DNA from 2 places in the Microbulbifer sp. A4B17 genome. Region 2 is predicted to be linked to the other one. Evidence: predicted binding sites of a transcription regulator. Region 2 holds the regulator's gene; the other holds the start of a gene.
The links. Region 2 encodes sigma-54, which starts transcription at its own class of promoters, with help from an activator protein. Its sites were predicted from a motif close to TGGCACANNNNTTGCNNT; they were not measured.
Positions count from the first base shown of each region.

Region 1: a site for sigma-54 is predicted at 2,981-2,998, ahead of BTJ40_RS00665 (RtcB family protein). Genes of this name have one in related genera too.

Region 1 is NZ_CP029064.1:139,750-145,790, reverse strand. Features, by position in the region: gene BTJ40_RS00675 (slipin family protein) at 1-1,076, opposite strand, end outside; tRNA gene BTJ40_RS00670 (tRNA-Ser) at 1,434-1,505, opposite strand; gene BTJ40_RS00665 (RtcB family protein) at 1,695-2,924, opposite strand; gene rtcR (RNA repair transcriptional activator RtcR) at 3,144-4,742, shown strand; gene BTJ40_RS00655 (C13 family peptidase) at 4,803-6,041, shown strand, end outside.
Region 2 is NZ_CP029064.1:3,887,042-3,893,082, reverse strand. Features, by position in the region: gene mgtE (magnesium transporter) at 1-854, opposite strand, end outside; gene BTJ40_RS17135 (HPr family phosphocarrier protein) at 956-1,225, opposite strand; gene rapZ (RNase adapter RapZ) at 1,245-2,105, opposite strand; gene ptsN (PTS IIA-like nitrogen regulatory protein PtsN) at 2,212-2,673, opposite strand; gene hpf (ribosome hibernation-promoting factor, HPF/YfiA family) at 2,677-2,967, opposite strand; gene BTJ40_RS17115 (RNA polymerase factor sigma-54) at 3,165-4,628, opposite strand; gene lptB (LPS export ABC transporter ATP-binding protein) at 4,823-5,548, opposite strand; gene lptA (lipopolysaccharide transport periplasmic protein LptA) at 5,642-6,041, opposite strand, start outside.

The sequences.
Region 1 (6,041 bases), 1.3 Mb from region 2:
GCTTCCAGTTCTTTCAAGCGCAACAGTACCGGGTTGTTATCCATCAGCTTGGCGGTATTGTGAAGCGATCTCATTGCCTGGGTTTCTTCCCGGCGCTTAATTAGGTTTGCCTCAGATTCCTTCTGCGCTTCTACAACCTGATTGAGGATCATCTTCATATCGCCGGGCAAAATAATATCCTTGACCCCGACACTGGTAAGCTCGATACCATATTTGGCCAGCTTGTCACGGATGTCGGTCGCAATCACAATATTCAGCCTGTCCTTGTCGGCCAGAAGGCTATCCAGAGTTTGGGTACCCACGGCCTCGCGCAAGTGCAGCTGCAATTCGCGATAAATAAAACCTGTACTATCGCTGAGCTTTAGCGCTACTTTTTTTGCATCGGTAATTTTGTAAACACCGGTCAAGTTGATACGCAGGCTGACCCGATCCTTGGTCAGAATTTCCTGGCCGCTGACTTCGATGGTTTTCAACCGCAAGTCCAGTACCTTGACCTCGATAGAGCGGTTGTATTTCCAGTAGCCATAACAGCCAGGCTGTAGCACCTTTTCCAACTTACCATTGACCATTAACAGGCCCACGTGCTCATCGGGAATCTCGTTGTAGCTTACCGCCTGAAGGGCAGTGCGCATTTGTCCAGCACGTACACCTCGCCCCAATAGACCCAGGACTTTTTTATCGATGGCGTATTCCTCAGAGATATCCACGATTTCCACCCGCACGGATTCACCGCCCTTCCACACAGCGCGGAAAGTACCCGGTGGTAAAATATCGACCAAGTGATTATCCCGGTAAAATAATCCCACTTGATGGTCTGACAATTCATAGGATTGCAGGTATTCACCAAGGATCTCACCATAGGTGTTTAACAAAAATTTGGCTTTGATTTCATCGAATACCACATCGGTAATATCATAAGTTTCTGCCCGTACATCACCGGACAATAGGGATATACGATGGCTGCCAGGTGGCAGCACCCCTTCAAAACGGTTGCGGCGAAATAGCAACACTCGCTCGCTATCCGCAACATCCACGTTCTTCCATATTTTGAACAGAGATATCATGGTTCTTATCATTTATTCCATTTCCATACTGCGCTACCCCAATGGGCCGCAAGGGTGGGGCCCGTCCAGCGACAGGTGGTAAACCGTTTGTGCCGAGCGGGGCCCAGCGGCAGAGGAATTACGATTTTCCCCACATGGCTCCCCCTGAGCCTGCAGCCAAAATCCTTGGCCAGGAGACACAACCGTAAATCTTGCCGCTGGATCGCACAGGGCAGACCCACAATTAACGACACAGTTGCCAGAGTGCCTCCGCAGTAAATCGCTAAATCCTATTTACCGTATCGAGAGGCTATCGGACCCCAGGTAGATTTTTAATGGGGAGTCGAACCCCAGGCTCTCGCCTCTTTCCAGGCCGTTTGGATAACGATAGGACTTTGGCAGGAATCGAACCTGCTACAAATCGATAAGTTATCGACTGCTCTACCAAATGAGCTACAAAGTAGTCGTTTGAACTTCTATCCCGTGGGTACACCTGCCGCCATAGGCGGTGGTGCCGGGCCGGGATTCAGAACCGGCTCCGCTGACGGGCTAAAGGCCTCAAACTCGGTTGCGGCAACCCGGCAAATTCGCCCGGCAACCTGCATGCTTTGGCAATTGCTTTAGTTCGGCCGATCCCTGGCCTAAAACGCGTCAGCCTTTGACGCAAACCACTTGCTTGAGGGTGTAGACGATTTCCACCAGGTCTTTCTGTGCTGCCATAACCTTCTCGATAGGTTTGTAGGCCGATGGGGTTTCATCGATCACACCCTCGTCTTTTCGGCATTCCACATCGGCGGTGGCCGCGCGATGCTCTTCCAGGGAGACCAGCTTTTTGGCCTTGGTACGGGACATCACTCGTCCGGCCCCATGGCTACAGCTACAGAAGCTTTCTTCGTTACCCAGCCCCCGCACAATAAATGACTTGGCCCCCATACTACCGGGAATAATACCCATTTCGCCGGCACGCGCTCTTACAGCGCCTTTCCGGGTCACCAGCACATCTTTGCCGTAATGATGCTCGCGGGAAACGTAATTGTGGTGACAATTCACCGCTTCCATCCGTGCCTCAAAATCCATCCCCAGGGCCTGCTTCACCGCGCCGATAGTTCGCACCATCATTACTTCGCGATTGATACGGGCAAACTCCTGCGCCCACTCCACCGCCTGCACATAGTCATCAAAGTGCTCTGTACCTTCCGGGAAATAAGCCAGGTCACTGTCCGGCAAGTGGATATGCCAGCGCTCCATATCCCGCTTGGCTTTCTCAATAAAGTAAGTGCCTATTCGATTTCCCACTCCCCGGGAGCCACTATGCAGCATCAACCACACGCTACCCTGTTCATCCAGGCACATCTCGATAAAGTGATTGCCTGTGCCAAGCGTTCCCAGGTGATTGATATTATTAGTATTTTTTAATACCGGGTGCCTCTCTTTGAGCAGCTCAAACTGGGCGGCCAGAGGCACCCAACCGGCAAGTGCATCGTCCGGTGGATTCTCCCAGGCCCCCTTATCCCGACCTCTCCCCCGGTGTCGGCCAGTACGTCCGTGGGGCACTGCGCGCTCGATGGCGCTGCGCACTCCAGCCAGGTTGTCCGGCAGTTGCGCCGCCGTCAGGCTGGTGCGAACCGCCATCATGCCGCAGCCAATATCCACCCCTACGGCAGCGGGAATTACTGCCCCCAGAGTTGGGACCACGCTGCCAATGGTGGCGCCTTTGCCCAGATGTACATCAGGCATCGCCGCGACCCATTTATGGACGAATGGCATCTGCGAGATATTTTTGAGCTGCGCTTTGGCTTCATCTTCAAAAGGCACACCCAGGGTCCAGGACTTAATCGGTACCCCACCTGCCTGCATTACTTCATATGGCATTGGTTTCATCTTCCACTCCTTTTGAAACCGCGCTTGGTATTCATGTGTTTCATTTATTTATTGATATAGCGAATTGGGTGCCAACTTTTGCAGACAGCTGAAAAATACTTATAACTTATTGTTTTTTAACGATTTATTTTCTATCTCAGGGTTTTTTAGTAGATTTCTTGAGACAAGGGATTGATAAATATCTATCTTTTTTGATAGTTAAATCATATTTTAGATAGCATGAAGACAATCGCTATCAGTATTCTTGGTACCAGCAAGGACCGGCGCGGCAAAGGCGACAAGCGCTGGGATAAGTGGCGCCCAAACATTTCCATGTGCCAGCACGATGATCTATTGATCGATCGGCTGGAGCTCCTCTTCGACAACCACTCAAAAAACCTGGCCGACCAGGTCACAGAAGATATTGCGCGGGTCTCTCCAGAGACCGAAGTGGTCCACCACCGGGTGAACTTCAATGACCCTTGGGATTTCGAGAGCGTGTATAGCAATCTGCTGGATTTCGCCCGCGCCTATAGCTTCAAGCCGGATGACGAGCAGTACCTGGTGCATATCACCACCGGTACTCATGTAGCTCAGATCTGCTTGTACCTGTTAACAGAGGCGGGGTATTTCCCCGGGCGTCTGCTGCAAACTTCCCCGGCGCGAAAGAACAGTAGCTTGCCGGGCGAATACCAAATCATCGATTTGGACCTGTCCAAATACGACCAGATTGCCTCGCGCTTCCAGAGGGAACACCAGGAGGGCACCACCTATCTGAAGGGGGGAATCGAGACCAACAATCTCGCTTTTAACCAGATGATCGAGCAGCTGGAGCAGGTATCGATTCGCTCCGACGCCCCCATACTAATTACCGGTCCCACAGGGGCAGGTAAATCCCAGCTGGCCCAGCGTGTCTTTGAACTACGCAAGCAGCGGGGCAAGCTGGAGGGCGGACTGGTAGCCGTTAACTGCGCCACCCTGCGCGGCGAGAATGCCATGTCCGCCCTGTTCGGCCACCGTAAAGGCGCCTATACCGGTGCCACCACCCACCGGCCAGGCTTGCTAATGGAAGCGGATAAAGGCCTGCTGTTTCTCGATGAAATCGGTGAGTTGGGCTTGGATGAACAAGCCATGCTATTGCGCGCGATTGAGCACAAACGCTTTATGCCATTCGGCTCAGATAAGGAAATTAGCAGTCACTTCCAATTGATTGCCGGTACCAACCGGGATCTGGTGCAGCTCTGCCAAGAAGGTAAATTTCGCGCGGACCTGCTCGCCCGTATCGATCTGTGGACCTACCGACTGCCCTCTCTACGAGAGCGTATTGAAGACCTGGAACCCAATATAGATTTTGAGCTGGAGGCTTTCTCCAGGAAATCCGGGCATCTTGTCAGCTTTAATAGAGCAGCACGGGAAAAGTACCTGAGTTTTGGGCGCTCCCGCGAGGCCAGCTGGTCTGCGAACTTTCGCGACCTTAACGCCAGTATCCTGCGTATGGGTACCCTCGCCGACGGTGGGCGTATCACGACTCAGGTAGTGGAAGAGGAAATCCATAGGTTGCGAATTAAATGGCAAAACCCACTAACAGATTCACCGCTACCTCTTGCCCGTATTGAAGCATTATTGGGCCGCGACCACTTCGAACAGATGGATTACTACGAGCAAATCAAACTTGCTGGGCTAATTCAGGTTTGTGAAGAATCCAACTCGATGGCAGAGGCCGGACGCAAATTATTTCAAGTGAGCCGCACCTCAAAAAAATCCAACAACGACTCACACCGGGTACGCCAACTTTTAGATAAATACGGTCTTAAATTCGACCAGCTGAATAAAACATAGAGGCCACTTGGCATCATTTTTTGTTAGTCTGATTCCAAAAGCCGGACGCTGGATCATGGAATGAGATACACCTATTTAACGCCGTTTATGTTCTTACTCAGCGCCTGTGAACCAAGCCAGTTCGCAGGTGGTACCGCCTTGCCAGATGGCTCTGTTTACAAAGGCGAGATGCTTAACGGCCTGTTTCATGGGCCGGGTCAGCTCGAATGGCCCAATGGCAGCCATTATCGTGGCGACTTTCGAGAGGGTCGCATGACAGGTGAAGGTGAGTTAACTGGAAGTGATGGCTGTAGCTACGAAGGCGAGTTCCTCAACGGAGAGCTCCATGGCAAAGGCCGCTATAGCTGCGATGAAGCTGAGTGGGCGGGGGAATTCCTTGAGGGAGAGTTACAAAACGGTACCCTTAATTGGAATGATGGCGAAACTTACAGCGGCGAGTTTTTGAACTATAGCTTCCACGGCGAAGGCAAGCTCACAAAAGAAGATGGAAGCCTTTACCAAGGCACCTTTGAATACGGCACCTTAATACAGGGCAGCTATTCGGATAGTGAAGGCTATCGTTATACCGGCAGCTTCGAATACGGCTCCTACTCCGGCGAAGGTGAACTCACCCAGCCCGACGGCACGGTATTCCGTGCCACTTTTCGCTATGGAGAAGCAGAAGGCGAAGGTGTACGAATAAGTACGGATGCTGAAGGAAATACTACTGAGGAGTCTGGCTATTTCTCCGGAGGCATCTATTACCCCAGCGAAGACGCCTGGCGCGCACAGGCGAATATTCCTGGCGCCCAAGCAGAAGCCCGTCTCTATAGCGAGAGTGAGCGCTTACGAAATGCCATAGCCAGCCTCCCCTCGCAGAGGCCTGGCGTACGCGATATTTACACCCTGTTAGTAGGTGGTGATGGCACCTCACCAGTATTCGCCAGGGAGCTGGACTGGGTAGCGGAGCGCCTTGATGAAGCCTTCAGCATCGACCAACGTATGCTGCGCCTCAGTAACGGCGGCGGATACGGTTTCCCCCTGGCTACCCGCACCAGTATCCAGGAAAGCCTCAATGCTATTGATCAGTTAATGGCCCCCAAAGAAGATTTACTTCTGATACACCTGGTCAGCCATGGTGCTCGCAATGGAGATTTCAAAATTGCGGAGGGGGAAATTCCCCTAAACGATTTCTCACTGAAAGATGGGCGGCAATGGCTGGAAAATATTAACGCACAGTACCAATGGGTTATTGTTTCAGCCTGTTTTTCCGGTCAATGGATAGAAACCCTGAACAGCCCCAATAGGGTCATATTTACT
Region 2 (6,041 bases):
CTTACGGGGGCGAAGGTATCTTCCTCTTCATCGAGGCCAGCGAGGCTCATCAGTGAGTGATCCGCATCTTCGCGGATTACGTCTACCACATCATCAATGGTAATACGCCCTAGAAGACGATTGTCCTCATCGACTACGGGAGCGGTAATCCAGTCATACTTTTCAAATAGCCGCGCAACTTCGGTGTCGGGCATATCTGCCGGAATTGGCTCCACATCGGTATTGACCACTTCGCGAACTGTTACCGATGGGTCGGTAGTAAGGAGTTTGGACAGTGGTAAGAGGCCGATATACTGGCCCCTGCGGTTAATAACAAAAAGGCTGTCGGTGGACTCTGGCAACTGCTCATGGCGCCTCAGGTAACGAAGTACTACATCCAGCGTAAGGTTGGGGCGGACAGAGATGGTGTCTGTATCCATCAAGCCGCCGGCAGTGCTCTCATCGTAGGCGAGGACACTTTCAACCCTGAGTCGGTCGGTCTCCGTCATCGACGAGAGCACTTCGGCAACGACTCGCTCTGGCAGCTGCTGGAGTATATCGGCGATGTCGTCGGCATCCAGGCCTTCCATCACCTCTACCATTTCCTCGGTATCCATAGTGGCGAGAATCTGGCTGCGCACATCGTCGGTGAGTTCCTGCAGGACTTCACCTTCTATTTCCCTGTCCACCAGATTCCAAAGCACTTGGCGAATACGCGGTGGGGAGCTCTCCAGCAGCTGCGCAATACTCTGGGGAGTCAGGGTCTTGAGCATGCGCCGAACTTCTTGCCCTGTACCGCTATCCAGCGCGGCATACAGCTCACCCAGCTGATTCTGCGCGCGGAATTTAATTTCGGCTTGGGGGGAGCTGGGCACAACAAATCCTTACTGCTAATGGTGAATGTGGGAGGTGGTGAAAAAGCCCAATGATTAAAAATTTATGGATGAGCCTTTTCCCGGCAATAGTATACCGGCCTCTATTCGGCTTCGCCGAATCGATCGGAGATCAGTGAGCTGATAGCTTCCAGGGCAGCCGTTTCGTCAGCGCCCTCTATTTCCAATTCCAGCTCTGTGCCCTTGCCTGCGGCCAGTAACATCAGGGCCATAACGCTTTTTCCATCTACGGCCTTGCCCTGGCAGTGCACTTTGATATTGGAGCAGAACCGAGAGGAGGTCTGAGCGAACTTGCTTGCGGCACGGGCGTGCAAGCCGAGTTTGTTGATGATGGTAAGCTGGTGTTTCTGCATAGCTCTGGTTGGCGAAAATTTATTTTTGCTGTTCCCGGTGGCGGATCTGCACATTATCGAACTCTTTGGAAAACTTCTTTACCAGCTGCTCGACCATGTACACAGATCGATGCCGCCCTCCAGTACAGCCGATAGAGATACAGGTATAGCTGCGGTTACTTTTCTGGTAATAGGGCAGCCAGTTCTCCAGAAAGCCGGTTATGTCGGCCTCCATCTTTGCTGTCTCAGGGTGTGAGCGCAAGAACTCCGCAACCTCAATATCCTTTCCGGTTTTTTCCCTAAGGGCCGGCTCCCAATAAGGGTTGGGTAGGCAGCGGAGGTCAAATATCAAGTCCGCATCTACAGGTACCCCATGCTTAAATCCAAAGGATTGGAACAGGATTGCCATACTGCTTGATTGTTCACCGACAACGCGGTTTTTTATCAATTCGCGCAACTGGTGCAAGCTCAGGGTACTGGTATCAATAACCATATCCGCGATAGTGGAGATGGGGGTGAGCAGCTCTTTTTCCTGATTGAGAGCTTCGAGCAAATGAGTGCAATCGTTGCTGAGGGGGTGTTTGCGCCGTGTCTCGCTGAATCGCTGAACCAACACCGGCTCGCGGGCATCGAGGTAGATAACATCGCACTGGACACCAGCCTCGCGCAGGGACTCAATAACGCCCGGAGCCTGTCTGATGTCCTGCCAGAGATTACGGGCATCGACACCCAGGGCCAGCGGGGTATTTTCTTTAGGCGGCTGTGCTCTTACCCGTTTAACCAGCTCCGGGAGCAGACTGGTGGGAAGGTTGTCGATGCAGTTAAAACCGACATCCTCCAATAGCTGTAGGGCAGAACTTTTGCCGGATCCAGAGCGGCCACTAATTATCACCAAGCGCATAGAGAGCCCTTCTCTTTGGTCAAGTCTTTATTATTCCGCTTGCTGCACTACCCGGGCACCGGGGGCGCATTTCAGTGCTGGGCGTCAGTCGTTAACCGAAACGTCCTCAGGCGGCCGCAGTGCTGTCAATAGCTAGGGCATAGAGCTCATCACTACTTTGTGCCTGCCTTAGCTTATCTCTTACCAAGCTATCGGAAAACAGAGCGGCAATCTCTGCCAGCGTATCCAAGTGCTCCTGTTCCGCATCTTCGGGGACCAGGAGAGTAAACAGTAAGTCGACAGGTTGGCGATCGACAGAGTCAAAATCTATGGCGGGCTGAGTGGTGCAGAGAACCCCGATGGGGCTATCACAGCCGGGCAGCCTGCAATGGGGGATGGCGACACCATCACCTATACCGGTGGAGCCCAGGCGCTCACGGGCGATCAGCTGGTTAAAAACTGTATCGGAGTCGTGTTGGGGATATTGTTCGGCGATGGCCTGGGCAATATTGAGCAGTAGCTTTTTTTTGCTGCTCCCCGCCAGATGGCAAAGGCTGAGGCGGGGAGAGAGTAATGCTTCCAGTGTCATAGTTCAGCGATGGTTCTGCAACTTCTCTTTGTGTTTTTTCAGTTGGCGGTCCAGCTTATCGGTGAGCGCATCAATTGCCGCGTACATATCTCTGTCCTCAGATCCAGCACAGAGGTCGTGACCATTGATATGTACTGTCGCTTCAGCTTTTTGGATCAGCTTCTCGACAGATAAAATAACCTGCGCGTTGGTGATGTTGTCGTAATGCCTGGACAGCTTCTCCATTTTGCTTTCGCAGTAGCTGCGCATAGGTGAGGTAACGTCGACGTGGTGGCCACTGATATTGATCTGCATGGATTTCTCCTTAACGGTGCATCACAAGCCGGCACTCACCCCCCTATCGGGTCGCAACCCTACTAGGAAGTGGGCCAGAATGGAAGGATACACTCAAATTTTGGGTTTTGGTTGCAGGCTGGGCGGTGGAGGGCGCCAGCAGGTGGTGACTGCTGGTGAATCGTGGGTCAAAATAATTGGTCGGCCAGGGGAGGGCACTAAATTAGCCGTTTCCTTTCGCTTGACGAGGGGATACCCATGGATTCGCGGTATTTCGCTACCGTTCGGCGCGCAACCTTGATGCCCTGTTTATCCAATTCCTGGGTGATTTTATTATCTGAAAGCGGTTTTCGTGGCACTTCACTATCAATCAGTTTACGAATAAGGGCCCGAATAGCAGTGGATGAGGCATCTTCACCGGAATCTGTGCTGACGTGGCTTGAGAAGAAGTACTTGAGTTCGAACACCCCGCGTGGTGTAAGCATGTATTTCTGGGTGGTCACTCGGGATATGGTGGATTCATGCATGCCAATGGTTTCAGCAATGTCTGCCAGAACCATCGGTCTCATTGCTTCTGGGCCTTCCTCAAAAAAGCCTTGCTGCTTATCCACAATGGACGTAGCGACTTTTAGTAGGGTGTCGTGGCGACTCTGTAAGCTCTTAAGGAACCAGCGTGCCTCCTGAAGATGGTCCCGAAGGAAGTTATTTTCCTGCGAGTTATCAGCCCGTTTTACTAGAGAAGCGTAGTGGCCATTGATACGGATCTTGGGGGTAATCTCCGGGTTCAGCTCGACAAGCCAGCGATGCTCCTTGCGAGACACAATAATATCGGGGATGACATAGGCGGGTTGTTCGCCGTTAAATTCTTCTCCTGGGTTAGGGGTGAGGGTTTGGATAAGGCGAATTACCTCGCCGAGCTGGGCTTCATTTAGGCGTGTACGTCGGCTGAGCTGCCTGAAATCTCTTTTCCCTAGTAATTCCAGGTGGCGCTCAATAATGGTCTGCGCTTCTTTTAACCAAGGAGTTTCCTCTGGCAACTGGTGGAGCTGGAGTAACAAGCACTCCTGAAGGCTCCGTGCGCCGCAGCCGGCAGGTTCGAATTGTTGTACGGCTTTTAGGACTGCAACCACCTCATCCTCTTCAACTTGAAGGGAAGTTGCAACGTCATTAACGCTGGTGTTGAGCAGGCCATTTGGGTTTATGGCATCAATGAGGTGCTCGCCAATCCACTTGTCATGGCTGGATAGTGCAGTGAGATTTAATTGCCAGAGCAAGTGATCCTGGAGTGTGTCGGTGGAGGTGTTGCGCTCGAAGTTGGGGTCTTCGCCCTCCGAAGGAGCGCTGTAGCTGCTGTAAATATCGTCCCAATGAGAATCAACCGGCAGCTCTGTGGGGATATCCTGGCTCCAGTCTGTCTCTCCGAGCTCTTTTTCCTCACTGGCGGTGTGGTTTATCTCTTCACTTGTGGTGGAGGGTGGCAGTTCTTGCTGTCCGTTAGTCTCTGTGTTTGTTGTTGGAGCCAGATCCTCACCTTCAGCCTCCAGCATTGGGTTGCCGTCGAGGGCTGCCTGGACTTCCTGCTGTAAATCCAGTGTTGAGAGTTGCAAGAGGCGTATTGCCTGTTGCAACTGCGGGGTCATGGTTAGCTGTGTGCCGAGCTTGAGCTGGAGAGACTGCTTCATAGTTTAGGGGTGCAGGCCAGTGCGACAATGGGGTTGTCAAAGTTAACCCGAGATGGCGCAGACTACCCCGGCCTACAAACTATTACAAGCAATAAGCGTGCCGACTATTGTGATTTGAGGAGTCAGTCCGCTTGTAAAATATGATGTGATTCTCGATATACTGACTGTTTGATTACATTTGTCACCATTTGCCGTCAAATGGTAAATTCGTGTCCCAAATAGACTTCGCGTACCTGTTGATTGGCCAGTACGTCATTTGGTGTTCCAGAGGCGATAATGTGGCCTTCGCTGACAATATAGGCAGTTTCACAGATATCCAGGGTTTCTCTCACGTTGTGGTCTGTGATCAAGACACCGATATCCCTGTCGCGCAAGTGGCGAATGATTTGCTTGATATCGTTCACAGAAATAGGGTCGACACCGGCAAAGGGTTCATCGAGCAAGACAAAACTGGGGTCTGTAGCCAGGGCTCTGGCAATCTCTACCCTGCGTCGCTCCCCCCCGGAGAGGGCCATTCCGAGGCTGTTTTCAATGTGGGTTATATTGAATTCCTCGAGCAGCTCCTGGGCCTGTTTTTCGCGCTCGGCCCGGCTGAGTCCCTTGCGGGTTTCAAGGATTGCGAGAATGTTGTCGCGTACTGACAGGCGCCGAAATACAGAGGCCTCCTGGGGTAAGTAACCGATTCCTTTACGGGCGCGGCCGTGCATTGAGAGGCGGGTGATATCTTCGTTGTCGATCAGGACTTGCCCGGCGTCGGCTTGCACCAGCCCTGCGATCATATAGAAACAGGTTGTTTTACCGGCTCCGTTGGGTCCCAGCAAGCCAACGACCTGTCCACTGGAGACACTGACGGAGACATCTTGAACAACTTTTCTTTTCTTGTATTGTTTGGCGAGGTGTAACGCTTGTAGCGTTGGCATAGTGAGTCCTGAAATCTGGCCGCAGCCATATAAGGCTGCGGATTACATCATTGTAAATAGCGCTGTTTTTACAGGCTTTAAAGCTCTGCTGGGTTACTGATTGGCGTCGGTGCCGGCGGGTTCGCTGGTCTCGGTGCTTTCAGGTTTCCAGATCATCTCAACTCTGCCTTGGCCCGGCTGGCTGCGAGCGCTCATTTGCTCGGTTGCGAGATCGTAGTCAATTTTCTCGGCAGTCAGGGTGTTGCCATCGCGGTCGATATAAGCCTGGCCGTTGAGCTGTAGTTCTTCAGAGCTGATGACGTACTCTATGCGCTCAGCATGAGCTTTTACCGGCTCCTGGCTGTCCAGGATCCGTTGCTGGAAGTGTGCCGGGCGGCCCACGGCGACAACCCTGCTTATTTCATCACTTGCGGTAAAGTAAACTTCTACTCTGTCCGCCCTGATTTGCAAAGATCCCTGGGTGATGACTACATTGTCGGTATAAACCACCAGG